2 regions of the Cupriavidus sp. CuC1 genome follow, and region 2 is predicted to be linked to the other one. Evidence: predicted binding sites of a transcription regulator. Region 2 holds the regulator's gene; the other holds the start of a gene.
What was found. Region 2 encodes FNR, which switches genes on or off when oxygen is low (the NO sensors DNR and NnrR bind a similar motif). Its sites were predicted from a motif close to TTGATNNNNATCAA; they were not measured.
Positions count from the first base shown of each region.

Region 1: ACGLHR_RS43600 (Kdo hydroxylase family protein) is a predicted target of FNR. The motif match lies at 10,166-10,179, and genes of this name have one in related genera.

Region 1 covers NZ_JBIUHC010000178.1:2,741-14,587, reverse strand. Annotated here, with positions in the region: gene thiC (phosphomethylpyrimidine synthase ThiC) at 1-1,114, opposite strand, end outside; TPP riboswitch at 1,218-1,319, opposite strand; gene ACGLHR_RS43620 (acyl-CoA dehydrogenase family protein) at 1,563-3,224, shown strand; gene ACGLHR_RS43615 (methyl-accepting chemotaxis protein) at 3,540-5,084, shown strand; gene ACGLHR_RS43610 (GMC family oxidoreductase N-terminal domain-containing protein) at 5,114-6,793, opposite strand; gene ACGLHR_RS43605 (coniferyl aldehyde dehydrogenase) at 7,090-8,511, shown strand; gene ACGLHR_RS43600 (Kdo hydroxylase family protein) at 9,077-10,018, opposite strand; gene ltrA (group II intron reverse transcriptase/maturase) at 10,284-11,333, opposite strand; gene ACGLHR_RS43590 (DUF5372 family protein) at 11,351-11,638, shown strand; gene ACGLHR_RS43585 (DUF6788 family protein) at 11,691-11,847, shown strand, end outside.
Region 2 covers NZ_JBIUHC010000194.1:4,672-16,518, reverse strand. Annotated here, with positions in the region: gene scpB (SMC-Scp complex subunit ScpB) at 1-769, opposite strand, end outside; gene ACGLHR_RS45040 (sulfite exporter TauE/SafE family protein) at 1,360-2,124, opposite strand; gene fnr (fumarate/nitrate reduction transcriptional regulator Fnr) at 2,426-3,151, shown strand; gene ACGLHR_RS45030 (hypothetical protein) at 3,238-3,483, opposite strand; gene ACGLHR_RS45025 (hypothetical protein) at 3,486-3,704, opposite strand; gene ccoG (cytochrome c oxidase accessory protein CcoG) at 3,773-5,272, opposite strand; gene ccoP (cytochrome-c oxidase, cbb3-type subunit III) at 5,328-6,257, opposite strand; partial or broken gene ACGLHR_RS45010 (cbb3-type cytochrome oxidase subunit 3) at 6,342-6,476, opposite strand; gene ccoO (cytochrome-c oxidase, cbb3-type subunit II) at 6,480-7,157, opposite strand; gene ccoN (cytochrome-c oxidase, cbb3-type subunit I) at 7,177-8,625, opposite strand; partial or broken gene ACGLHR_RS44995 (helix-turn-helix domain-containing protein) at 8,766-8,892, opposite strand; gene ccoS (cbb3-type cytochrome oxidase assembly protein CcoS) at 9,929-10,075, opposite strand; gene ACGLHR_RS44985 (heavy metal translocating P-type ATPase) at 10,080-11,847, opposite strand, start outside.

The sequences.
Region 1 (11,847 bases), on a different contig from region 2:
GGAAGTTTTCCTTGTGATGCGCCAGGCACCACTTGGCCATGATCGAGCCACCGCGCGAGACGATGCCGGTGACGCGGTCCGCGGTCATCGGCACATAGCGCAGCAGCACGCCGGCGTGGATGGTGAAGTAGTCCACGCCCTGCTCGGCCTGCTCGACGAGCGTGTCGCGGAACATTTCCCAGGTCAGGTCCTCGGCGACGCCGCCGGTCTTGTCCAGGGCCTGGTAGATGGGCACCGTGCCGATGGGCACCGGTGAGTTGCGCAGGATCCATTCACGGGTTTCGTGGATGTGCTTGCCGGTGGACAGGTCCATGATGGTGTCGGCGCCCCAGCGGATCGACCACACCATCTTTTCCACTTCCTCGGCCAGCGACGACGTCACGGCAGAGTTGCCCAGGTTGCCGTTGATCTTGACGCGGAAATTGCGCCCGATCGCCATCGGCTCCAGCTCGGTGTGGTTGATGTTGGCGGGAATGATCGCGCGGCCGGAGGCGATTTCGCGGCGCACGAATTCCGGCGTCATGTCTTCCGGACGCAGCGGCAGCGACGCACCCAACGCATTGCCGGGGTGCTGGCGCAGCAGCGCCTTGTATTCGGGCTTGTCGTACAGCGCCTGCAGGTTCAGCGACTCGCGCAGCGCCACGTATTCCATCTCGGGCGTGATGATGCCGCGGCGCGCATAGTGCATCTGCGACACATTGGCGCCGGCCTTGGCGCGGCGCGGGTTGGTCAGCTGGGCAAAGCGCAGGTGGGCGGTGGCCGGATCGGCGGCGCGCGCCAGGCCATATTCCGACGACAGGCCGGGCAGCACTTCGGTGTCGCCGCGCTCTTCGATCCACTTGCCGCGAACCGACGGCAGGCCCGACTTCAGGTCGATATGGATGTCCGGATCGCTGTACGGGCCCGAGGTGTCGTACACCGGAATCGGCGGATTGGACATCTCGCCCTTGTCCGTGCGCGTGGACGTCTGCAGGATCGTGCGCAGCGGTACGCGGATATCGGGGCGGCTGCCGGTCAGGTAGGTCTTGCTGGATGCCGGATAGGCGAACTTTTTGTCGAGATCGGTTTCAAGCGACTCGAAAGATGCGGCGGGGGCGGAATTTGTGCGGGCCATGGGTGTCGTCCTCTCTCTTGCGGGGATGGACGAAACCAGGAGCCCTGTGAGCATGGCCGCGGCGGTGTGGCCGGGTCATGTGCCTTGGAGAAGGCAGGAGCTGTTCGGTAACCATGAAACTTCCCACGCCGGTACTAGCCGGATCGGGTTCGAAGGGACTCTCTCAGCCGCACGGCCCATCCGTACGGCACCCCTGTTTCATCCAACGGGGTGAATTTAAGCACAAGGCTTGGAGCTTGACCACCCCTGTTTCAATCTGGAGTGTCGTGCGTTTCAGTGGGCTTATCCCCTTGTTGCAGTGCAGGACGACGGTCAAGCGCTGGCCCCGGCACTCCGAGCAAGCCCCTTTGCGGGGCTTGCCGCCCCAGCACATAGCCCGCCGCTTGCTCTACCATGCAATCAGACATGCCCATGCGCAACGCTCGCAGAAGACTGCACAGGAGACCTCATGACCGAAGCCGCCACCCACCGCGTGTTCAACCAGGTCCCGGACCTGACCGACTACAACCTGTTCACCGGCGATCCCGCGTTGCGGGCCGCGCTGGAACGGCTTGGCGGCGGTTGGCACGCCGGTGCGCTGGAGGTCTTCGGCGCCCGCCTGGGCAAACCCGATGTGCAGCAGTGGGCGGCCGAGGCCAATCGCCACTCGCCGGAACTGCATACGCATAGCCGCACCGGCGAGCGCATCGACGAAGTGGAATTTCCGCCCGCATGGCATGCGTTGCTGGCCTTGCTGCGCAGCCAGCAGTTGCAGGCGCTGCCGTTCGCGCAGCCCCGCGACGGCGCGTGGGTGGCGCGCGCGGCGGGCTACTTCCTGCAGGCGCAGGCCGAGTCCGGATCCTTGTGCCCGCCCACCATGACCTTCGCCAGCATCCCGGTGCTGCAGAAGGAAGCGTCGCTGTTCGCGGAACTGGGGCCGAAGCTGTTCGCCACCGAGCACGATCCGCGCGACCTGCCCTGGCGCGACAAGCACGCCGTGATGATCGGCATGGGCATGACGGAAAAGCAGGGCGGCTCCGATGTGCGCAGCAACACCACCGTCGCACGCCCCATGCGCGGCGAGGGCCGCGGCGCCGAGTATGCGCTCACCGGCCACAAGTGGTTCTTCTCCGCGCCGATGTGCGATGCCCACCTGGTGGTGGCGCGCATGGGCGCCGAGGACGGGCCACTGTCCTGCTTCTTCGTGCCGCGTTTTCGCGACGACGGCAGCAAGAACCCGGTGCAGATCCAGCGCCTCAAGGACAAGCTGGGCAACCGCTCCAACGCCAGCAGCGAAGTGGAATTCCTTGAGGCCACTGGCATCCTGATCGGCGAGGAAGGCCGCGGCATCCCGACCATCATCGAAATGGCCACCTATACCCGGCTGGACTGCGTGATCGGCAGCGCCGCCATCATTCGCGCGGCGCTGGTGCAGGCCATCCACCACGCGCGGCACCGCATGGCCTTCGGCCGCCTGCTGGCGGACCAGCCGCTGATGCGCAATGTGCTGGCCGACCTGGCGCTGGAAAGCCAGGCCGCCACCCTGCTCATGATGGAGCTGGCGCACGCTTTCGAGCGGGCCGACGCCGATCCGCTGGCCGCCGCGTGGAAGCGCATCGTCACGCCGGCGGCCAAGTTCTGGATCTGCAAGCGCGCCATCGAGGTCACCGGCGAAGCCATGGAGGTGTGGGGCGGCAATGGCTACGTCGAGGAGGGCCCGATGGCGCGGCTGTACCGCGAGGCGCCGGTCAACTCGATCTGGGAGGGCTCCGGCAACATCATGTGCCTGGACGTGCTGCGCGCGCTCCAGCGCAACCCCGAGGACGCCGCCCGGTTGTTGCAGGACCTCGCCCGGCGCGCCGGCGGCCATCCGGCGGTGCGGGCCGAACTCGCCTCGCTGCAGGCGATGCTGCGCGACGCGCCGGATCACCTGGAAGCCGGCGCGCGGCGCTTTGCCCAGGGCCTGGTGCTGACCGCGCAGGCGGCGCTGATGCTCGCCCACGCCGATGCTGACGATGCCGAGCGCTTCGCCGCCAGCCGGCTGGGACGCCAGCACGGCCGCGTGTTCGGCACGCTGGAGGGCGATGACGCCGCACTGGCAAGCGTGGTGGCGCGCGCCTGGCCGGCCTGACGCCACCGGCGCGTCAAAGCGCCTGGACCACTGGCGGCCCCTGCCAGATAGCACGGCAACGCGCCGGCATGCCGGCGCGTGGTGGCATCGCGTCTGCTCGTGGCGGCGCTCACGCCTGGTGCTGGGCCTCCCCCCAAGGCTCGCCACACCCCTCCACATATTAATTTGCCTCGTCCGCTACAAGTGGGACAAGACCTGCCGTAAACCCTATGACACTAAGGGCATACATTTAATACATAGGTGCCCATTAATCCCCTTTCATCCCCTTTACTCATCAGCGGAGCGCCCTGCCATGCGGGGTGCCGACATCCCGACATGAACATCAGCCAACGCCTGCTGCTTTCCTTATCCCTAGCCTTACTCGCCTTGCTCGTGGTCGGCCTTGGCGGCATCTGGCAGCTCAGCCAGTCGGAGCAGCGCTTCGAGTACTTCAACAACAACACCCTGGGCAGCGTGCGCACCCTTGGCAGCCTCAAGGACAACGTCAACGCCATGCGCATCGCGCTCTACCAGCACGCCATGAGCGATGATGCCAAGGCCAAGAGCGAGGCCGAAGCGGCGCTGGCTCGCGCTGACGAGAAGTTCGACGCCACGGCCGCCAAGTACGAGCGCGACGACATCAGCGACGATACCGATCGCAAGATGCTCGACGCCGACCGCGCCGCGCTCAAGCGCTACCGCGAAGGGCGTGCCGCCATGCTGGAGAAATCGCGCGCCAACGACTTCGGCGCAGTCCGGGACATGCTGGTGAGCGGCGAGCTGAACGATGCGTCGATTGCCTTGCGCAAAGCGATCGACGATCACATTACGTATAACGGCGACCTCGGCGACCATGCCGTGACGAGCAACCGCGCGCAATACCACACGGCGGTAACGGCGTTCTCGGCGATCATCGCCATGGCGGTGCTGGTGACCGGTTTCCTCGCCGCCACCCTGTACCGCCGTATCCGCGGCAGCCTGGCCGAGATCGAGCACACCCTGGAATACGTCAGCGAGTCGCTTGACCTCGAACGCCGCGCGCCGGTCGGACGCATGGACGAGATTGGCCGTACCGCGGCCGCCTTCAACCGCCTGCTGGAACGCGTGGCGGTGGCGCTGCGCGAAGTGCGCCATTCGACGGAATCCGTCGGCGTGGCGGCACGCCAGATCGCCGCGGGCAATACCGATCTGTCGGCGCGGACCGAGCAGCAGGCTGCCTCGCTGGAGCAGAGCGCATCAAGCATGGAAGAGCTGACCACCACCGTGCGCCAGAACGCCGACAACGCGCGCCAGGCGAGCGGCCTGGCCGGCAACGCCGCCAGCGTGGCCGAGCACGGCAGCACCGCCGTGCAGCAGATGGTGCAAACCATGGGCGCGATCAGCACCAGTTCCAACCGCATCGCGGAGATCACCAGCCTGATCGAGGGCATCGCCTTCCAGACCAACATCCTGGCGCTCAATGCCGCGGTGGAAGCCGCGCGCGCCGGCGAGCAAGGCCGGGGCTTCGCGGTGGTGGCGGGCGAGGTGCGCAGCCTGGCGCAGCGCTCTTCCAGCGCCGCCAAGGAAATCAAGGACCTGATCGACAGCTCGGTCAACACCGTGCGCACCGGCTCGGCGCAGGCCGAGGATGCCGGCAAGACGATGAGCGAAGTCCAGAATGCAGTGAAGCGCGTGTCGGACATCATCGCCGAGATCGCCGCGGCCTCCGATGAGCAGAGCGCGGGCATCGAGCAGGTCAACCAGGCCGTGGGCCAGATGGACGAGGTCACCCAGCAGAATGCCGCGCTGGTGGAAGAAGCGGCAGCCGCCGCGCAGTCGCTGGATGACCAGGCCGGCAAGCTGCGCGATACGGTATCGACCTTCCGCCTGGCGACAACCTGAGCACGGGTGTGAGGGCGGATCCCCGCCCCTTACACCGCCAATATCTCCGCCATCCGCAATACCACCCGAGGACCGTGCCGGATCAGGTCATGCGCGCGCTCGCCGATCATGATGGCCGGCGCATTGGTATTGCCCCCAATCAGCGTCGGCATGATCGACGCATCCACCACGCGCAAGCCTTCCACGCCCCGCACGCGCAGCTGCGGGTCGACCACCGCATATTCGTCCATGCCCATGCGGCACGTCCCGACGGGATGGTAGATGGTGTCGGCATGGGCGCGGATCATGGCGCGGATCGCGCTGTCGTCGCCGCCATCGGCCGGCAAGTGCGCCGAATACAGCTCCTTGCCGCCGAACGCCGCCAGTTGCGGCTGGGCCAGGATGCGGCGCACGATCCGCACGCCGGCCACCAGGCCGTCGAGATCCCGCGGGTCCGACAGGAAGCACGGGTCGATCACCGGCGCCTCGCGGATATCGGGCGAAGCCAGCCGTACCTCGCCCCGGCTTTTCGGGCGCAGCACGCAAACGTGGCAGGAGTAGCCATGGCCCAGGCGGATGCGGCGCATATGGTCATCGGCCATGCCGACCACGAAATGCAGCTGCAGGTCCGGCTCGTCCAGCCCGGCGTGGCTTTTCAGGAAGGCGCCGGCCTCGGCAAAGTTGGAAGTCAGCATGCCGGTGCGCTCGCGCCGGTAGCGCAGGATCTCGGCCAGCAGGCGAAACGCGCCGCCAACAGACACGCCGAACAGCTCGGACGCCGCCACGCGCTTATGCACGATGATGTCCAGATGGTCCTGCAGATTAGCGCCGACGCCCGGCAGGTCGTGCACCAGGGGAATGCCTAGCTCGCGCAGATGCGAGGCAGGTCCGACGCCCGACACCATCAGCAGTTGCGGCGAACCGAACGCGCCGGCCGACACGATCACCTCGCGGCGTGCCCGCAACAGGGTCTCGCGGCCATCCAGCCGCACCGTCACGCCCACCGCGTGGCGGCCCTCGAACTCGACGCGCAGCACCTGCGCGCCCGTCATCACATGCAGGTTGTCGCGCCCGCCGTTGCTGGCGCGGTCGGCGGCGTCGCCTCGGTGCAGGTAGGCGCGCGCGGCGTTCCAGCGCTCGCCGCCATGCTGGGTCACCTGGTACCAGCCAGCGCCCTCCTGGTCCACGCCGTTGAAGTCGTCGTTGCGGCGATAGCCGGCCTGCTGGGCCGCCTCGATAAAGCGCTGGCCAAAGGGATTGGGCGTGCGCAGGTCCGACACATGAAGCGGGCCGCTGCCGCCGTGCAAGGGATCGTCATCGCGCCCGGCCACGCGCTCGTTGCATTCGGCCCGGCGGAAATAGGGCAGCACATCGTCCCAGGCCCAGCCGTCGCAGCCGGCCGAGGCCCAGCGGTCGTAGTCGGCCGGCGTGCCCCGCGTATAGATCATGGCATTGAGCGAGGAACTGCCCCCCAGGCCGCGCCCGCTCGGCTGGTAGCCGCGGCGCCCGTTCAGCCCGGGCTGCGGCACGGTGCGGTAGCCGTAATTATGGCTGCCAGCGCGCGGTAGCATTACCGCGCAGCCCGCCGGCGTCGACACCAGCACATGGTGATCGTGGCCGCCGGTCTCGAGCACCGCCACGCTGTCGCTGCCGCTGTCGGCCAGCCGCCCGGCCAGGGCACACCCCGCCGAACCGCCGCCAACGACGAGATAGTCAAAGGTGGTTTCCATCCGTCTCCCCGCCTGGTCCGAGGTCAGTGTGCCGGGGTCGCGCCGAACGCTTCGGGGCGGGCCGCGCATGGCCGGCCAACCCGGTCTGGCTGGCACGCCGAGTGCATGCCGCGAAATCAGTGTAGGGCTTTGCCGGGGCACTGGAAAGGACGATGGAAGGGGCGTTGAATACGGTTGTTTGAAGCACGCGGCTAGTGGCCGGCCTCCATTGTCAGCCGCAGCCGCATGGCATATGGTGCGAGGATCTAGACGCCGCGCGCGCCAAGGGCAGCGCACGACCCCAAGGAGAGCGCGACATGAGAGAAGTGCCCGAGATGTCATCCGTATTCGACGCCATGCGCGCCGCCTCGCGGCGCGACCAGGCTCCGGCCTGGGAAGTGCGCGCCGACCGGCTGCGGCGCCTGCGCACGCTGGTGACCGAGCACATGGACGAGATCTCGCAAGCCATCAGCGCCGACTTCGGCAACCGCCCGCGCCAGGAAACCGCGTTGCTCGAAGCCTTTCCCAGCGTGGCCGGGATCGACGATGCACTGCGTCACGGCAAGCGCTGGATGCGGGTGCGGCGGGTTCGCACCGGGCTGTGGTTCAAGCCCGCCACGTCGCGGCTGATGCCGCAGCCGCTGGGCGTGATCGGCATCGTGGTGCCGTGGAACTACCCGCTCTACCTGACCGTGGGCCCGCTGGCGGGCGCGCTGGTCGCGGGCAACCGCGCCATGGTCAAGCTCTCCGAGTACACCCCGCGCTTCGCCGCGCTGTTCGCGCACCTGGCGCAGCAGGCCTTCGCCGCCGACGAAGTCACGGTGGTCAATGGCGACGCGCAAGTGGCGAGCGCCTTTTCAGCCCTGCCCTTCGATCACCTGCTGTTTACCGGGTCAACCCAGGTCGGCCACCATGTGATGCGCGCGGCGGCGGCCAATCTCACGCCGGTCACGCTGGAGTTGGGCGGCAAGTCGCCGGCCATCGTCGGCCCCGGCGCGGACCTGGAGCGCGCGGTCGAACGCATCCTGGTGGGCAAGCTGCTCAACGCCGGCCAGACTTGCATCGCGCCGGACTATGTGCTGCTGCCCGAAGCGCTGCGCGAGCCCTTCGTCGAAGCCGCACGCGCCTGCGCCGCCCGGCTCTACCCCGACCCGCCGGGCCACCCCGGCCATGCCGGCAACCCCGATTACACCACCATCATCAGCCCCCGGCACTTCGCCCGGCTCGACAGCCTGGTTGGCGACGCAGCCCGCGCCGGCGCGCGCGTGGTGCCGCTGTCACAAGTGCCCTCGGACCCGGAGCGCCGCCGGCTGGCCCCGGTCCTGCTGCTGGACGTGCCCGCCGACGCCACCGTGATGCGCGAAGAGATCTTCGGCCCGGTGCTGCCGCTGGTGACCTACCGCACGCTGGAAGAGGCCATCGACTACATCAACGCCCGCCCACGCCCGCTGGCGCTCTACCTGTTCGAGAAAGACCGCCGCACGATCGACCACGTGATGGCGCAGACCGTGGCGGGCGGCGTCAGCATCAACGAAACGCTGCTGCACATTGCCCAGGAAAACCTCCCCTTTGGCGGGGTGGGGCCCAGCGGCATGGGCGCGTATCACGGCCAGGCTGGCTTTGAGACCTTCTCCAAGCTCAAGCCGATCTTCCGCCAGTCCGGCATCAATGGCGCCGGGCTGCTGAAGCCGCCTTATGGGAAACGCTTTGAAACGATGATCAAGTTGCTGATGCGCTGAATGACAAGGAAAACCTGCGGCGTGGAACGAAGCCGCCGAACGGGCCAAAGCCGCGCGCCATGACGACAGCTGTCGCTCCCTCTCCCCTCATGGGGAGAGGGCTGGGGAGAGGGGCGGTTTGGCTAGGAGCCACTTGAAGCGAAGCCTTCGGTTTTTTCCGGCGCGCAGGTGGCATTTGAAGCGCCCGCCCTCTCCCCCGGCCCCTCTCCCACAAGTGGGAGAGGGGAGCAAACCAGCGGCAAGATCAACCAACTGTGGTAGCCGTGTTTCCCGCCCGAAGGGGCGGGAAACACCCACGCGCGATGCGAAGCGAGCCGTCAAGGTTTGAATCTCCCGTTATGCGGCGCCTCGTCGGCAAGCCAAAAGAGCGGAAAAGAGGGACCCATGTCTGAGCATCGCCCTAAGGCGATGTGAGTTTGGGTCCCGGCCGCTCTTTTGGCTTGCCGACGAGGAGTCTTTCGCCCCATCCGGGTCGCCTTCTTTGCCTACTTTCTTGGCGAGACAAGAAAGTAGGTCGCCTCCCCGCAGGGGAGGTGAAACTGCCTTTGACTTTAAGCCTTTGAAGTTAAGACCCCACCACCATCGGCCGCCCCAGCATCCGCGCCAGCACCGCCTCCGGCGAATGCGTATGGTCCGAGATCGCTTTCGGCGACAGGTAATAAGTCTGCTCCATCATGGCCCGCCCTCGCATAGCTGCATGCAGCACCTGGTCGCTGAACACGATCCACGTCGAGCCCGGCGGGAAATGAAATTCCTGCTGCGGCACATTGGCCTGATACTCCAGGTCGGCCTTGGCCAGATCATGCAGTTGCAGCATCCGATGGTCGTACTCGGAGCGCCGGCGCTTGGTGATATGCAGCATCTCCATCACCCGCGCCTGACCCGGCCACATGCCCTTGGTCTTCGGCACAAAACGCTTGGCGAAATCGCCAAATGGCTCACCCACCCGCCACACGCGCGGCGCCTGCGGGTCAATGTTGTGGAACACGCGCAGCAGCCGCTGGCCCAGCATGGGGTTGGACGGGAAGGAGTCCACATGCAGGCGCGTGTCGTCCTTGCGCCAGCTCACCGGCCGCCCGGCGATCTCGCTCGGGCGCAGTGAGGTGCCGGCGCGCACCATATGCGGGCCATATTCCGGGAACAGGCTGAGCACCAGCTTCTCGCTGTACTCGGCATAGCGGCGAATCAGCTGGTACAGGTCCTGCAGGTCCTGTTCGCCGCCCGTCGCGCCGCGCACGGCCTGGTCGTTGGCGCGCAGGTTGATGTTCTTTGACTTGCCATCCGACCAGCGGCTATCCAGGAAGCGCTCTTCGCCAGGCTCGAACCGGAAGCGCAACTGCGGGAAGAACAGCACGGCGCCCTGCTCCAGCTCGCGGCGCAGCCCGGCCTTGGTATCGGCATCGACCTGCGGGGCCCACTCGGTATAGGGCTGTGGCCGGATCAGGTTGAACGCGGGCGCAGTGGCCGGGCCGGGCGTGGAAGTTGTAAGGGTCGAATCAAGTGACATGGGCATCCTCGGTATGCGGGCTCCGGCGGTCTTGAGCGCGCATGCGCGCGCCGCGCCAGGATAACAAAACGCCACTCGCCGGGCCGCTTTGCCATCCCGGGATTCTACCCTCGCGGCCGTGGCGCGCCACGCCCCGCCCTCCCCCGGTTGATCCAGGACAAGGCGACAGCAAGCCCGGAACGCCACCCCGGGGGATCGAGTAGGGTGAGGGGTCACCCCCTCAGCCCTCTCACACCACCGTACGTGCGGTTCCGCATACGGCGGTTCATGAACGAGACTGCAAGCGCCGCTGAGTATCCAGCAGCGAGATCAGCCCCATGGCGTCGAAGTAGCCCTTCGGGAAGGCCGCGCCCATGTGACGAGCTCCAGCATTCCACCATGGGCCCTGCCCATTGCGGGCCGAGTGCCACGCGCGATCCTCCGGTAAGCCCTGCCGACGCAGCATCACAGTGCGGGTAGCGCGGCTCTTGGCCTGCCGCCATAGTAGGCAGCGCAACCGCCGCCGCACCCACCCGTCCAGCGTCTCCAACACGCCTTTCGCTTCCGTGTACTGGAAGTATCCGATCCACCCGCGCAGCACCGGATTCAGCGCCGCTATCGTGTGGGCCAGGCTCCTGCCCCGTCCCGGACGCACCAGTTCCCGCACCCGCTCAGTCAGCCTTTTCAGGCTTTCCGGCGCAATACGCAGCCGTGCCTGACGGTGGGCTGTCAGGCTGTAGCCCAGGAACTTGCGCGCCCAAGGCCGCGCACACGCGCTCTTGGCCTCGTTGACCCGCAGTTTCAGCCGCTCCGCTAGGAACGCTGTCATACCGGCCAACAACTGCTGCCCCGCCGTCTTGCTGCGCACGTAGATATTGCAATCGTCCGCGTAACGGCAGAACGCGAGGCCCCGCCTTTCCAGCTCGCGGTCCCAATCCGTCAGCAGGATGTTCGATAGCAGCGGCGACAGCGGCCCGCCTTGCGGCGTGCCTTGCCTCCTCGCCTCGACCATCCCGCCACGCATCAGCCCCGCTTCCAGACACCGCCGGATCAGCTTGAGCACCCGGGCGTCCTTCACTTGCCGGGCCACCCGCGACATCAAGATATCGTGGTTGACCCGGTCAAAGAACTTCTCCAGGTCGATGTCCACCACCCAGCGCCGGCCTTCCCGCACATACCGCTGTGCCTGCAAGACCGCCTGCTGAGCGCTGCGCCCCGGCCTGAAGCCGTAGCTCGACTCGGAGAACCCCGGCTCAAAGATCGGTTGGAGAACTTGCAGCAGCGCCTGCTGGATCAGCCGGTCCACCACCGTCGGGACGATCAGCGCGAACTGCACAAGCGCTCAACGAGCATTTGGGATGGGCTGAGATCCGCCATCCGTTTCATCCGCTCCGGGGCCAACGTTTTCCAGTCCTGAAGACGCGCCGGGTGGCGGGCGTCGACACACTGCTCCTGGGTCATGTAGAACGCGGCAGCTTCAGCATTGCCCGCGAATGGACCGACTGGGGCGCGCCTGCAGTCGAAGACGATTGCGAGGTCCCTGTGTCTCGCTTCGATCTGGGCATGCTGCTGGAGCTGATCGCGTTGATCGACCAGCTTGCCGCTTCGTCCTCCAAGAAGTCATCAACCAAAGGAGCTTGATCAATGCATCTCATTGACCTACTATCAGACCAGTTTTTAACGTGGTCCGCTCATGGAAGATATTCCGTCGTCTACCTTACGCAAGCGTCGCGCACAGTTGCTGCGGCACATGCCGGCGTTGGAGACGCTCTTGCGTGGCTCGCTCATCGAGCGCTACAAGCGCTGCGGCAAACCTGGCTGCAAGTGCGCCGACGGCCCCGGTCATGGCC
Region 2 (11,847 bases):
CCAAGGCTTCCTTCTTTTCAAACGCATCCACCAGATCGGCGATGCCATCCGCGGCACCGGCCGCGAGAACATCGGGTGCAACCACTTCGGAATGGGTCGATTCACCCTCCCCGGCATCGGCCACAGCCTCTGCGGCAGCCTCGGCCTGATCATCGCCAGGTTCCGCGAATGCCTCTTCGTCGCTATCCGCCGGCACAGTGCCCAGCGCCTCGAAATCGATTGGCTCCTGGTTCAGCAGCGCGACCTGCGCCTGGGCCTGGATGTCTTCCAGCGGCGGCAATTCATCGAGCGTACGCAGGCCAAGGTCATCAAGGAAATTCTTGGTGGTGGCATAAAGCGCGGGCCGCCCGGGCACGTCACGGTGGCCGATCACCTCGATCCAGCTACGGTCCTCGAGCTTCTTAACGACCTCGGTGCTGACCGCGACACCGCGGATTTCCTCGATATCGCCTCGCGTGACCGGTTGCCGGTAGGCAATGATCGCCAGCGTCTCCATCACGGCGCGGGAGTACTTGGGCAGCTTTTCAGGATTCAGCCGGTCCAGGTATTCGCGCATGACAGGGCGGCTCTGGAAACGCCAGCCACTGGCCAGTGCCACGAGTTCCACGCCGCGTTGCTCCCAGTCGCGGCGCAGCTCTTCGAGCAGCACGCGAATGGTGTCGGCACCGACGTCGTCGGCAAACAGCCGGCGCAAGTCATTGACGCGCAAGGGTTCCTGCGCGCAGATCAGCGCGGTCTCGAGGACGATCTTCGCCTCTTGGGTATTCATGTTGATTGCGTGCAGCCTGTCTTTGCACCTGCGCCCCGATTGATCCCGGGCGCACTGGAGATTGCGGGTTCAGCGGTAGGGATTGCCACCGCCATCTGGCCGCGCAGCCAACCGCATGCTTGTTGCATGCCAGCCGTGCGCTTTCTTTTATTGCATCGGGTGCCGGACCTGACCGGCAGGAGATCGCCCGGCCACCGGCTTTACCTGCCAGTCGACGGAGCCCTTGCGTCGCGCCTTCCCCCTGATGTGGCGGACCTGTCCGGCGCGGCGTTTATCATCGAACGCGCCGGGTGCAAGAAAATACGGATATCGGGCCTGCTGGCCTATTTCACCCCGCCCTGCCGTGGCTGGTCTTTTGAACCGAATCTTTTGAACCGGACGGCGGTTGGGGAACGGTCCCTGGCGCTGTTGCCTGCCCGGGTGTTCCTGGCATGCATCCCTGAGCAGCGGATGCTACCTGACGATGCCACGATGAAATACGCTGCGCGATATCGCTGTTCTTGCGATTGTATGACATTCCCTGGCAAACCTGCAACCGATTCGCACAGCTACCTCATCGAGGAAGTGACAGATACGCCACGAACAACGTTTCAGAAGACCAGGCAGAATCCATGCGCGGCAAGCGTCTGGGGCAAAAGCAGCGCGCGCGCCACCCCGGCCAGGCCAAAGGCCACCACCGCGAGGCCGGCGCCGGCCCGTAGCGCCGGGCGGCGCGAAAGCTGCCTGAGGTAGCCGGACAGGCCCGAGATGACCAGCAGGTTCGGCAGGGTGCCCAGGCCAAACACGGCCATCACCAGCGCTCCAGACGGGGCATTGCCGGCCAGCAACGCCATGGCAAGTGCGCCGTACACCATGCCGCACGGGACCAGCCCCCAGGCCAGCCCCATGCCGTAGCGGCGCAGCAACCGCCCCTGCCCCCGCGCCCGGGCCACGGCCGGCAAGCACGCGCCGACGGCGCCAAGGCCGCGCAGCAAGCCGCCCGCGGCGCGGGCGGCAAGCCGCTCCAGCCAGCCAGTACCCATGGTCCGCCCGCGCAACATCCACAGGCCCGACAACACCAGCATCACGCTGCCCACCCCAAACAGCCAGCGCTGCAGCGGCAGGTACTGCGCCCCCCAGACGCCAGCCCCCAGGGCGCCAAGCAAGCCCCCCAGCACCGCATACATGCTGAGGCGCCCGGCATGCATGACGAGCAGTTCCAGCAACCAATGGCCGGGACGCCGGAGCACCGTGGCAGGCACGCGCGCTACGCCGCCCTGCTCCGCGGCCAGCGCGATCCCGCCGCACATGGCGGCGCAATGCACGCCGCCCAGCAAAGCCAGGGTAAATACGCTGATTAGCACGCCTATGGTCAACTTCTCCTCCCAATCACACAATCGCAACGTCCGGCGCGGTAAAATGCGCCCAACGCGCCCCCGCAGCTTCAAGAGGCGCTATCAACATGAAGCCCAGCGCCCGCGCCAGTTCGCGCGTTCGCAAAACAACATGACGACGGGCACGGCAGGCCGCGCTGCACAGATAGCGCACCGCCGACAGACCCGCGCGCCGGGCCGATGTGGATAGCGCTTCCCATCGACGACTCTCAACGTCAAGCTCTCAACTCAATGCGCCTGCCACACCGCGCTTGATTGACTGCGCTAAACCGACAGGCCTCAATTGCTCACCTCCATTCCTATTACCGAGATGTCGCCCCGCTGCTCCACCTGCTCGCTCGGCCAGCTCTGCCTGCCCGTCGGCATGACGCAGCAGGACCTCGAAAAGATGGATACGCTGGTGCAGGACCGGGTGCGCGTACGCAAGGGCGAAACCCTGTACCGCCTCGGCGACCCTCTCACCGCCGTCTACGCGATCCGCTTCGGCACGCTCAAGACCCACCTGACGATGGAAGACGGCCGCTCGCAGATCACGGGCTTCCACCTGCCCGGCGAAGTCGTCGGCCTCGACGGCCTCGGCGAGATGCAGCACGCATCGGACGCCACCGCGCTGGAAGATACCGAAGTCTGCGTGGTGCGCTTCGGCGATCTCCAGACGTTGTCCAACGTCCTGCCTTCCCTGCAGCATCAGTTCATGCGCCTGATGAGCAAGGAGATCTCGCAGGACCAGGTCATGTTGATCACGCTCGGCTCGATGCGCGCCGAGGAGCGGCTTGCCGCTTTCCTGATCAACCTGTCCGAGCGCTTGTCCGCGCGCGGCTATTCGGCCTCCGAGTTCGTGCTGCGCATGAGCCGCGAGGAAATCGGCAGCTACCTCGGGCTCAAGCTCGAAACCGTCAGCCGCCTGTTCTCGCGCTTTGCGGAAGCTGGCCTGATCCAGATCCGCCAGCGCCACGTCAAGCTGGTCGACATGGTGGGGATCAAGCAGATCGTCAACAAGTCCTGCTGACGTGCACGTCGCAAGCCGCCCTCGCCTGCGGCGGCCCGCCGTGATGCCGCGCCTTCTGGCCTGAACCGGCAAGGCGCGCATCGCACTCATTCCAGCTCGTCCGTGTCCGCCAGCCGCGTGGGCATGGTGTACAGCGTCAAGCCGCTCGACAGCGAGCAGAGCACCCACGCGATCAGGAATCCCACGGTGTAGACCGCCTCCCGCGATGCCTCGACCGGCTGGCCGAAAAAGCGCAGGTCGCCAGGATCGACCATGGAGAACACCAGCGCGGTCGTCAGCCCGGCAACCAGGAAGGCGGGCCACAACACCCACATCAGCCAGCGCAGTCTCATGATCACCTCGCTTGCGCCGCAACCGGCGTTGCCCGGCGTGCCGCGCTGCCCGCCTTCTCGACCACCAGGCCGTGCCGCGACACGCCTTCCACAATGGGCGGGTCCGGATGGGTCATGGCCAGCCAGATCGTGACCCCGCAAGCCACCATTGCCACCAATGGCCCGCTCATCAGCAGCCACGGCCATGGCTCCTTCCACCAGGGATTGCTTTGCTGCGTCATCTGGCCTCCTGTAGATCTAGATCGCGCATGTTGCGTATGGATCGGTGCATCCAGCGTGCCGTGCCGCCTCATAGATTGCGCGGCACGATAAAGCTGGTGCTCTGTCGAATCTCTGCGCCATGGCTCCCCGTGCCCTCATCGGGCACCGCGGTCACCGTGACCTCGATCCTGTGCGTGCCCTGCTCCGCTGACTCGATCGGCACGCGCACCCGGATGGGAACCAAGCGATTGGACGTGGGCTCCAGGTTGCCGGCAGCGTGGTCATACTCCACGGCCAAGCCCTTCAGCGCATTGCTGCCCGCGCTGACGGCGACGCGCATCGGCGCCTCGGTCGTGTTGATCAGTTGCAGCCGGTACACGTTCTCGATCCAGCGCCCTTCCACTTCCCGCCCCAGCGCGCCGCGGTCGCGGATGATGTCGACCTTGAGCGGCGTGCGCATGGCCAGCGAGGCCATGAAGCCGACGACCAGCGCCAGCCAGATCACCGAGTAGATCACCGTGCGCGGCCGCACCAGGCGCTTGCGCGCCACGGTCTCGGAGAGCGCGCCGCGCATGGCGTTCTCGGATGTATAACGGATCAGCCCGCGCGGGTACGCCATCTTGTCCATGACCTGGTTGCAGGCGTCGATGCAGGCGCCGCAGCCAATGCAGTCGTACTGCAGGCCATCGCGGATATCGATGCCGGTGGGACAGACCTGCACGCAGATGCTGCAATTCACGCACGCGCCCAGCCCCGCTGCCTTGTGGTCCGCCTTGCGCGAGCGGCTGCCGCGCGGCTCGCCACGGCCCACGTCATAGGTGACCACATAGGTGTCGCGATCGACCATCACGCTCTGGAAGCGTGCATACGGGCACATGTACTTGCAGACCTGCTCGCGCATGAAGCCGGCGTTGCCCCAGGTGGCGAACGAATAGAACAGCATCCAGAACGTTTGCCACGGGCCCAGCGAGAGGCTCAGCACCTGCCCGCCCAGCGCGCGGATGGGCGAGAAGTAGCCGACGAAGGTAATGCCCGTCCACAGCGCGATCACGATCCAGAGCGCGTGCTTGGTCGCCTTCAGGCGCAGCTTGCGTGCGCTCCACGGATCGCCGTCCAGGCGGATGCGGGCAAAGCGGTCGCCCTCCACATGCCGCTCGATCCACATGAAGATCTCGGTGTACACCGTCTGCGGACACGCGTAGCCGCAGAACAGCCGCCCCGCGATCGCCGTGAAGAGAAACAGCGAGAGCGCGGAGATCACCAGCAGCACGGCAAGGTAGATCACGTCCTGCGGCCACAGCACCAGGCCAAAGATATAGAACTTGCGCGCGCCGAGATCGAACAGCATGGCCTGGCGGCCGTTCCACTGCAGCCAGGGCATGCCATAGAAGAACAGCTGGGTCAGGACCACCATCCAGACCCGCCAGCTCGAGAACGCGCCCGACACCGAGCGCGGATAGATCTTGCGGCGGACTTCATACAGGGTCTCATCCGAAGTCTGCTCATCCGCCGTCGCGGCTGCGGGCTCTCGATGCGGCGCCCATGCGGGCCCGTTTGATCCAAGCGGCTCCGGTCCGGGGGCGTTCATCGGCGATCACCCCCGCCGCGGTGCGGGCCCGGCCGACAAGCACAAGCGTGGTGGCTCATTGCCTGCTCCCCTCGCCTGCGCCGCTCCCGGTGTTGGACAGGCCCCAGACATAGGCGGTCAACATGCGGATACGCTCCGGCGTGAGGATTTCTTCGTGCGCCGGCATATGGTTGTTATGGCCCTTCAGGATCGCGTCGACGATGCTGGCCTCCGAACTGCCGTACAGCCACACGCGGTCCGACAGGTTGGGCGCGCCAAGCGCCTGGTTGCCCTTGCCGGTGGAACCGTGGCAGGCCGCGCAGGTGGACTTGAACGTGCTCTCGCCGCGCGAGGCGCGGATCGGGTCGTAAGCCAGGCCGGAGAGCGAACGCGCGTATTGCGCCACGTCGCCGGCGAGCTTGCCGTCGATGGTCGAGGCGAACGACGGCATCACGCCATTGCGGCCCTTGGTAATGGTCTGCGCGATGGTCTCGGGATCCCCGCCGTACAGCCAGTCGTTATCGGTCAGGTTGGGAAAGCCGCGGCTGCCGCGCGCATCGGAGCCGTGGCATTGCGCGCAGTAGTTGAGAAACAGGCGTTGCCCGATCTCGCGCGCCGCCGGGTCGGCCGCCACCTGCTTGACGTCCATGTGCATGTACTTGCCATAGACCTCCCGCTGCAGTTGCTCGGCCGCCTGGCGATGCGCCTCCAACTCGACCCGACTGGAGGTCTTGAGCACGCCGGCGTAGGAACCCAGGCCGGGGTACAGCACCAGGTAGCCCAGGCCAAAGATGCACGCCAGCAGGAACATCCACATCCACCAGCGCGGCAGCGGGTTGTTCAGCTCGCGCAGGTCGCCGTCCCACACGTGGCCGGTGTCTTCGGCGGCGCCAGCGACCTTGGTGACCTTGCGTTGGGAGAACAGCAGCCACACGCACCAGACGATGCCGACCAGCGCGATGGCGGCAATGTAGTAGCTCCAGAAATCCGTGAAGAAGTCGCTCATGACTCAGTATTCCTGCTTGGTGTTGTTTGCGCCGCCGGCATGGCGCGCGATGCGGTAGCCGGCATCGACGTTCTCGTCCAGCGGCTCGGCGGGCAAGGCGAACGGCAGCATGGCCGACTCCTGGTTGGCGGCCTTGCGCCCGGACGACCAGGCCCACCAGCAGATGGCGATGAAGGCAGCCATCGAGACCACGGTGGAAAGCGCGGTGATCATTGCCATGGCTTACTCCTTGGCCTGCGTGGCCGCGGGCTGCGCCGCGGCCGCGGTATCCACGCGCACATTGCGCTTGGCGATGCCAAGCTCCTGCAGGTAGGCGACCATCGCGTCTTCCTCGGTCTTGCCGGCCAGCGTGGCGGGCGCCTGCTCGATCTCGGCGTCGGTGTACGGCACGCCGAGGCGGCGCAGCGCACGCATGCGGTCGCGGACATCGTTGGCCTGCAGCGGGGCTTTCTCGAGCCACGGGTAGGACGGCATCACCGATTCGGGCACCACGTCGCGCGGGTTGCGCAAGTGGATGCGCTGCCAGTCGTCGGAGTAGCGCCCGCCCACGCGCGCCAGGTCGGGACCGGTACGCTTGGAGCCCCACAGGAAGGGATGGTCGTAGACCGACTCGCCAGCCGTGGAGTAGTGGCCATAGCGCTCGACATCGCCCTGCAGCGTGCGCACCTGCTGCGAATGGCAGCCCACGCAGCCCTCGCGGATATAGATATCGCGGCCCATCAGGCGCAGCGCGGAGTACGGCTTGATCCCCGCGTCGGGCTCGGTGGTGGAGTGCTGGAAGAACAGCGGCACGATCTGGACGAGCCCGGCGATGCTGACCACCAGGATGGTGCACAGGATCAGCCAGCCGATGTTCTTCTCCAGGGTCTCGTGCGTAAAGAAGCTTCGTTTTTCGGACATCGTTTCTATCCTGGAATGATCAATGGGCGGAGGCGGCAACGCTGGCCGGGATCAGTGCGTCCACCGCGGGCTTGCCGATGATGGTCCGGGCCACGTTGTAGGCCATCAGCAGCATGCCCGAGAGGAAACACAGGCCACCCAGCAAGCGGATCAGGTAGAAGGGATACTTGGCCTTGACCGCTTCCACGAAAGCGTAGGTCAGGGTGCCGTCGGGCTGCGTGGCGCGCCACATCAGGCCTTCCATCACGCCGGCGATCCACATCGAGGCGATGTACAGCACCACGCCGATGGTGGCGATCCAGAAGTGCAGCTCGATCAGGCGCACGCTGTACATCTCCTTCTGGCCAAAGAGCCGCGGGATCAGGTAGTAGAGCGAGCCGATGGAGATCATCGCGACCCAGCCCAGCGCGCCGGAGTGCACGTGGCCGATGGTCCAGTCCGTGTAGTGCGACAGCGCGTTGACGGTCTTGATCGACATCATCGAGCCCTCGAAGGTCGCCATACCGTAGAAGGACAGCGCCACCACCAGGAACTTGAGGATGGGATCGGTGCGCAGCTTGTGCCAGGCACCCGACAAGGTCATGATGCCGTTGATCATGCCGCCCCACGAAGGCGCGAGCAGGATCAGCGAGAACACCATGCCGAGCGATTGCGCCCAGTCCGGCAGCGACGTGAACTGCAGGTGGTGGGGACCGGCCCACATATAGGTGAAGTTGAGCGCCCAGAAGTGAACGATCGACAGGCGGTAGGAATAGATCGGGCGGCCGGCCTGCTTGGGGATGAAGTAATACATCATGCCCAGGAAGCTGGTGGTCAGGAAGAAGCCCACCGCGTTATGGCCGTACCACCACTGCACCATGGCGTCCTGCACGCCGGCATAGGCCGAGTAGGACTTCCACATGCCCACCGGCATCTCGGCGTTGTTGACGATATGCAGGATGGCGATGGTCAGGATGTAGGCGCCGAAGAACCAGTTGGCCACGTAGATGTGCCGGGTCTTGCGCTTCATGATGGTGCCGAAGAACACGATGGCGTAGGCCACCCACACCAGCGTGATCAGGATGTCGATCGGCCATTCGAGCTCGGCATATTCCTTCGAGCTGGTGATGCCCAGCGGCAGCGTGATAACCGCGGCCACGATCACCAGTTGCCAGCCCCAGAACGTGAATGCCGCCAGCGGGCCACAGAACAGCCGCGCCTGGCAGGTGCGCTGCACGATGTAGTAGGAGGTGGCGAACAACGCGCTGCCGCCGAAGGCGAAGATGACCGCATTGGTGTGCAGCGGGCGCAGGCGTCCGAAGGACAACCACGGCGTGTCGAAATTAAGCTCCGGCCAGATCAACTGTGCCGCGAGCAGAACGCCTACGGCCATACCGACAATCCCCCAGACTACCGTCATGACGGCAAACTGCCGCACGACGCCGTAATTGAAGGTGTCGGCGCGAGAATACGCGGCGGTGACAGCCATTCAGACCCCCAGATTGGATAAACATGAATTGATGTTGTGACTGTAGGAAAAGAGGGGGATGGGCGTCTTGATCTGTATCAAGCGGTATGGGAATGGGGGGAACCTGGAGGCGTAGGAGGCGTTTCGGGTTGGGTTCTGATGCCCACCGTGGCACGCGTAACCTGCAGTCGCTTGGCTATCTCACTATTTGGCTCGCCCGCTGCAGAAACCAAAAGCGATGCGTGCCCGTGCAACCAGCGACGCCGGGAAACTCCGCGAACGCGCCATCGAGGCAAGTTGGGACCGCTCGTCTTCACGCGGGGGTGTCTCTCTAGGGCGGGGTTTTGATGCTTCTAGCTGCTGGCGCGGCTGTGCGGTGTTGCCGTTTTAGAACGTGTGAGATGTCACTTTTCTTTACTCGTAAAGAAAAGTAACCAAAAGAAAGCGATCCTTGCAGGAGGCTGGCATGGCGACATTGGGAACCCCAATGGTTTCGTCGTACGGCCCCGGATTCTAACGGACTCGTGCCGTTACCGGTTCAGGGCACCACGACGCTGCCAATGCCCAGGGATTCGTGGTGGCCCCCACCGGTAGCAACCACCACGAACTTCAAGCCGTCTGTCGCTCGCGGCGCTGGCGGCCACGAAGTTGCAGGCGTCCCGTTTCCGTCGTGGGCGCGGTGGCACCGAAAAAACAATGCCGAGGCATTCACCACCGCGTCCACCCCACCACGAAACCATCACGGCGTGATATATCGTGGCGCTTCGCACCGGTGCCGGCAGATGTGTGGATGAGCAGGGATGCCGCTACCGAGCAGCCTCACCACGAAACCGGTGTCATCCGCAGGATCGTGGCCATTTAAACCGGTAACGGCATGAGGCCATTAGAACCCGGGGCCTGACGACGAGACCACCGGGCTACGCAACCCCGACAAGCCAGCCTCCTGCAGGGATCGCTTTCTTTTGGTTACTTTCTTTACGAGGGCGAGGCGAGTAAAGAAAAGTGACATCTCACACGTTCCAAAACGGCCAACACCGCACAGCCGCGACAGCAGCTAGAAGCATGAAAACCCCGCCCACAAGAGACACTCCCGCGTCAGCGAGCCACAAGCAATACACATCGCCCACTTCCCCCCAACCTACAATTCCCGCTCCAATCTCAACAGACTTTGCGAACGAATCAGCGGAACGGGATACAAGCTGCTGGCGCGGCTAGGCGGGGTTGGCCGTTTACGCGAATGGAGACATTTCCAGGCTTCTAGCCCCGCTGACGCAGGGGTGTCGCTTGCCCCCCATTCAACCAACCCCAATTCACGGCCTATAATTCACGGCCTATCGTTATCAAGAAGAATCGCCTCCCCCGGCCTATCAAGATCATCATACTGTCCCGCATGCAGCGCCCACCAAAGCGCGCCCGCAATCACGGCAACCAGCACCAGGCTCATCGGCACCAGCAGGTAGAGCATGTCCATGGCGTCAGTCTCCGAGCTTGCCGGCGCGCAGCAGGCGCCAGGCATTGGCCACCACCAGCAGCGACGACACGGACATGCCGATGCCCGCCATCCAGGCGGTGACATAGCCGGTTGCCGCCAGCGGGATGGCGATCACGTTGTAGGCAAAGGCCCAGGCCAGGTTCTGGCGCACCACGCGACGCGTGCGGCGGGCCATCTTCAGCGCGTTCGCGATCTCCGCCACGCGGCCATGGGCCAGCACGGCGTCGGCGCCCGCCTGCGCCAGCGGCGCGCCGCTGCCGATGGCGATTGAGACTTGCGCCTGTGCCAGCACCGGCGCATCGTTGATGCCGTCGCCCACCGCCAGCACCACGGCGCCGCCGCGCTGCAGGTGCGCCACGTACTCGCGCTTGCCTTCAGGCGTGACGCCGCCCTCGCGGCGCGAGATCTGGAAATGATCGGCCCACCAGCCGACCGTGGCCGGCGTATCGCCCGACACGAGATGGCAGCGCACGCCAAGCGCGCGCAGCTCGCTGAGCAAGCGCGCGGATTGCTCGCGCGCGACATCGGCCAGCGCGAACACCGCCAGCGCGCCGGCAGCACTGCCCAGCCACACCAGCGTGGCGCCGCGGCGCTCGCTGCCGGCAAGCTCGGCATTTGGGCCGCCGGCGTTGCCGTGCTCGCACAGCGCGTCGACGAACTCGCGACGGCCAAGGCGGTAACGCCGCCCATCCACTTCGGCTTCGAGGCCCTGCCCTGGCACATTGCGCATGGCGTCGATGGCAAGCGTCTCGTGCGCAAGGCCTTGCGCCTGCGCAGCCTCCACGATGCCCCGCGCGATCGGGTGCTCGCCGGAGCGTTCCATGGCCGCAGCCAGCCGCAGGCTGGCTGCGGCATCGGCATCGCCCAAGGGCTGCGTGCGCACCAGCGCGAAACGCCCTTGCGTAAGCGTGCCGGTCTTGTCGAGCATCACGTCCGTGACGCTGGCCAGGGTCTCCAGCGCGTGGCCGCGCGTCAGCAGCAAGCCACGGCGCGACAGCGCGGCCCCGGCCGCGGCCAGCGCTGCTGGCGTGGCCAGCGAAAGCGCGCACGGGCAGCTCACCACCAGCACGGCCACCGTCACCAGCAACGCACGCGCGGGATCGATCCATGTCCACCAGACTGCGCCGGTCACGGCCGCCAGCACCAGCAGGATGGCGACGAACCAGCCCGCCACGCGGTCGGCCACCGTGGCCAGGCGCGGCTTCTCCGCCAGCGCACGGTCCAGCACGGCGACGATCTCCGCCAGCCGGGTGCCCGCCCCTACCTTGGTCACGCGCAGCTCGAGCGGACTCGTGGTATTGAAGCAACCTGCCAGCACAGCGTCGCCGGTGCCGCGCGGCACCGGCCGGCTCTCGCCGGTCAGCATGGACTCATCGAGCTCACTCGCGCCAGCGATCACCGTGGCATCGGCGGGCACTACCTCGCCCGCCTTCACGCGGATCAGGTCGCCGGGGCGCAGGCGCGCCACCGGCACCCGCTCGCCCACGCCGCCCTCGGCCCGCAGACGCTCGCAGGTGGCGGGCAACTGCCGCGCCAGCATCTCGGCGCCACTGCGCGATGCCTGGCGCACGCGCAGCTCCAGGTAGCGTGCCAGCAGCAGGAACGCCACGAACATGGTGACGGAATCAAAGTACACCTCGCCGGTGCCGCGCAGCGTCGCCACGGTGCTGGCGATAAAGCCTGCGCCCACGCCCAGCGCCACCGGCACGTCCATGCCCAGGTGGCGCTGCCTGAGGCCGCGCCACGCACCG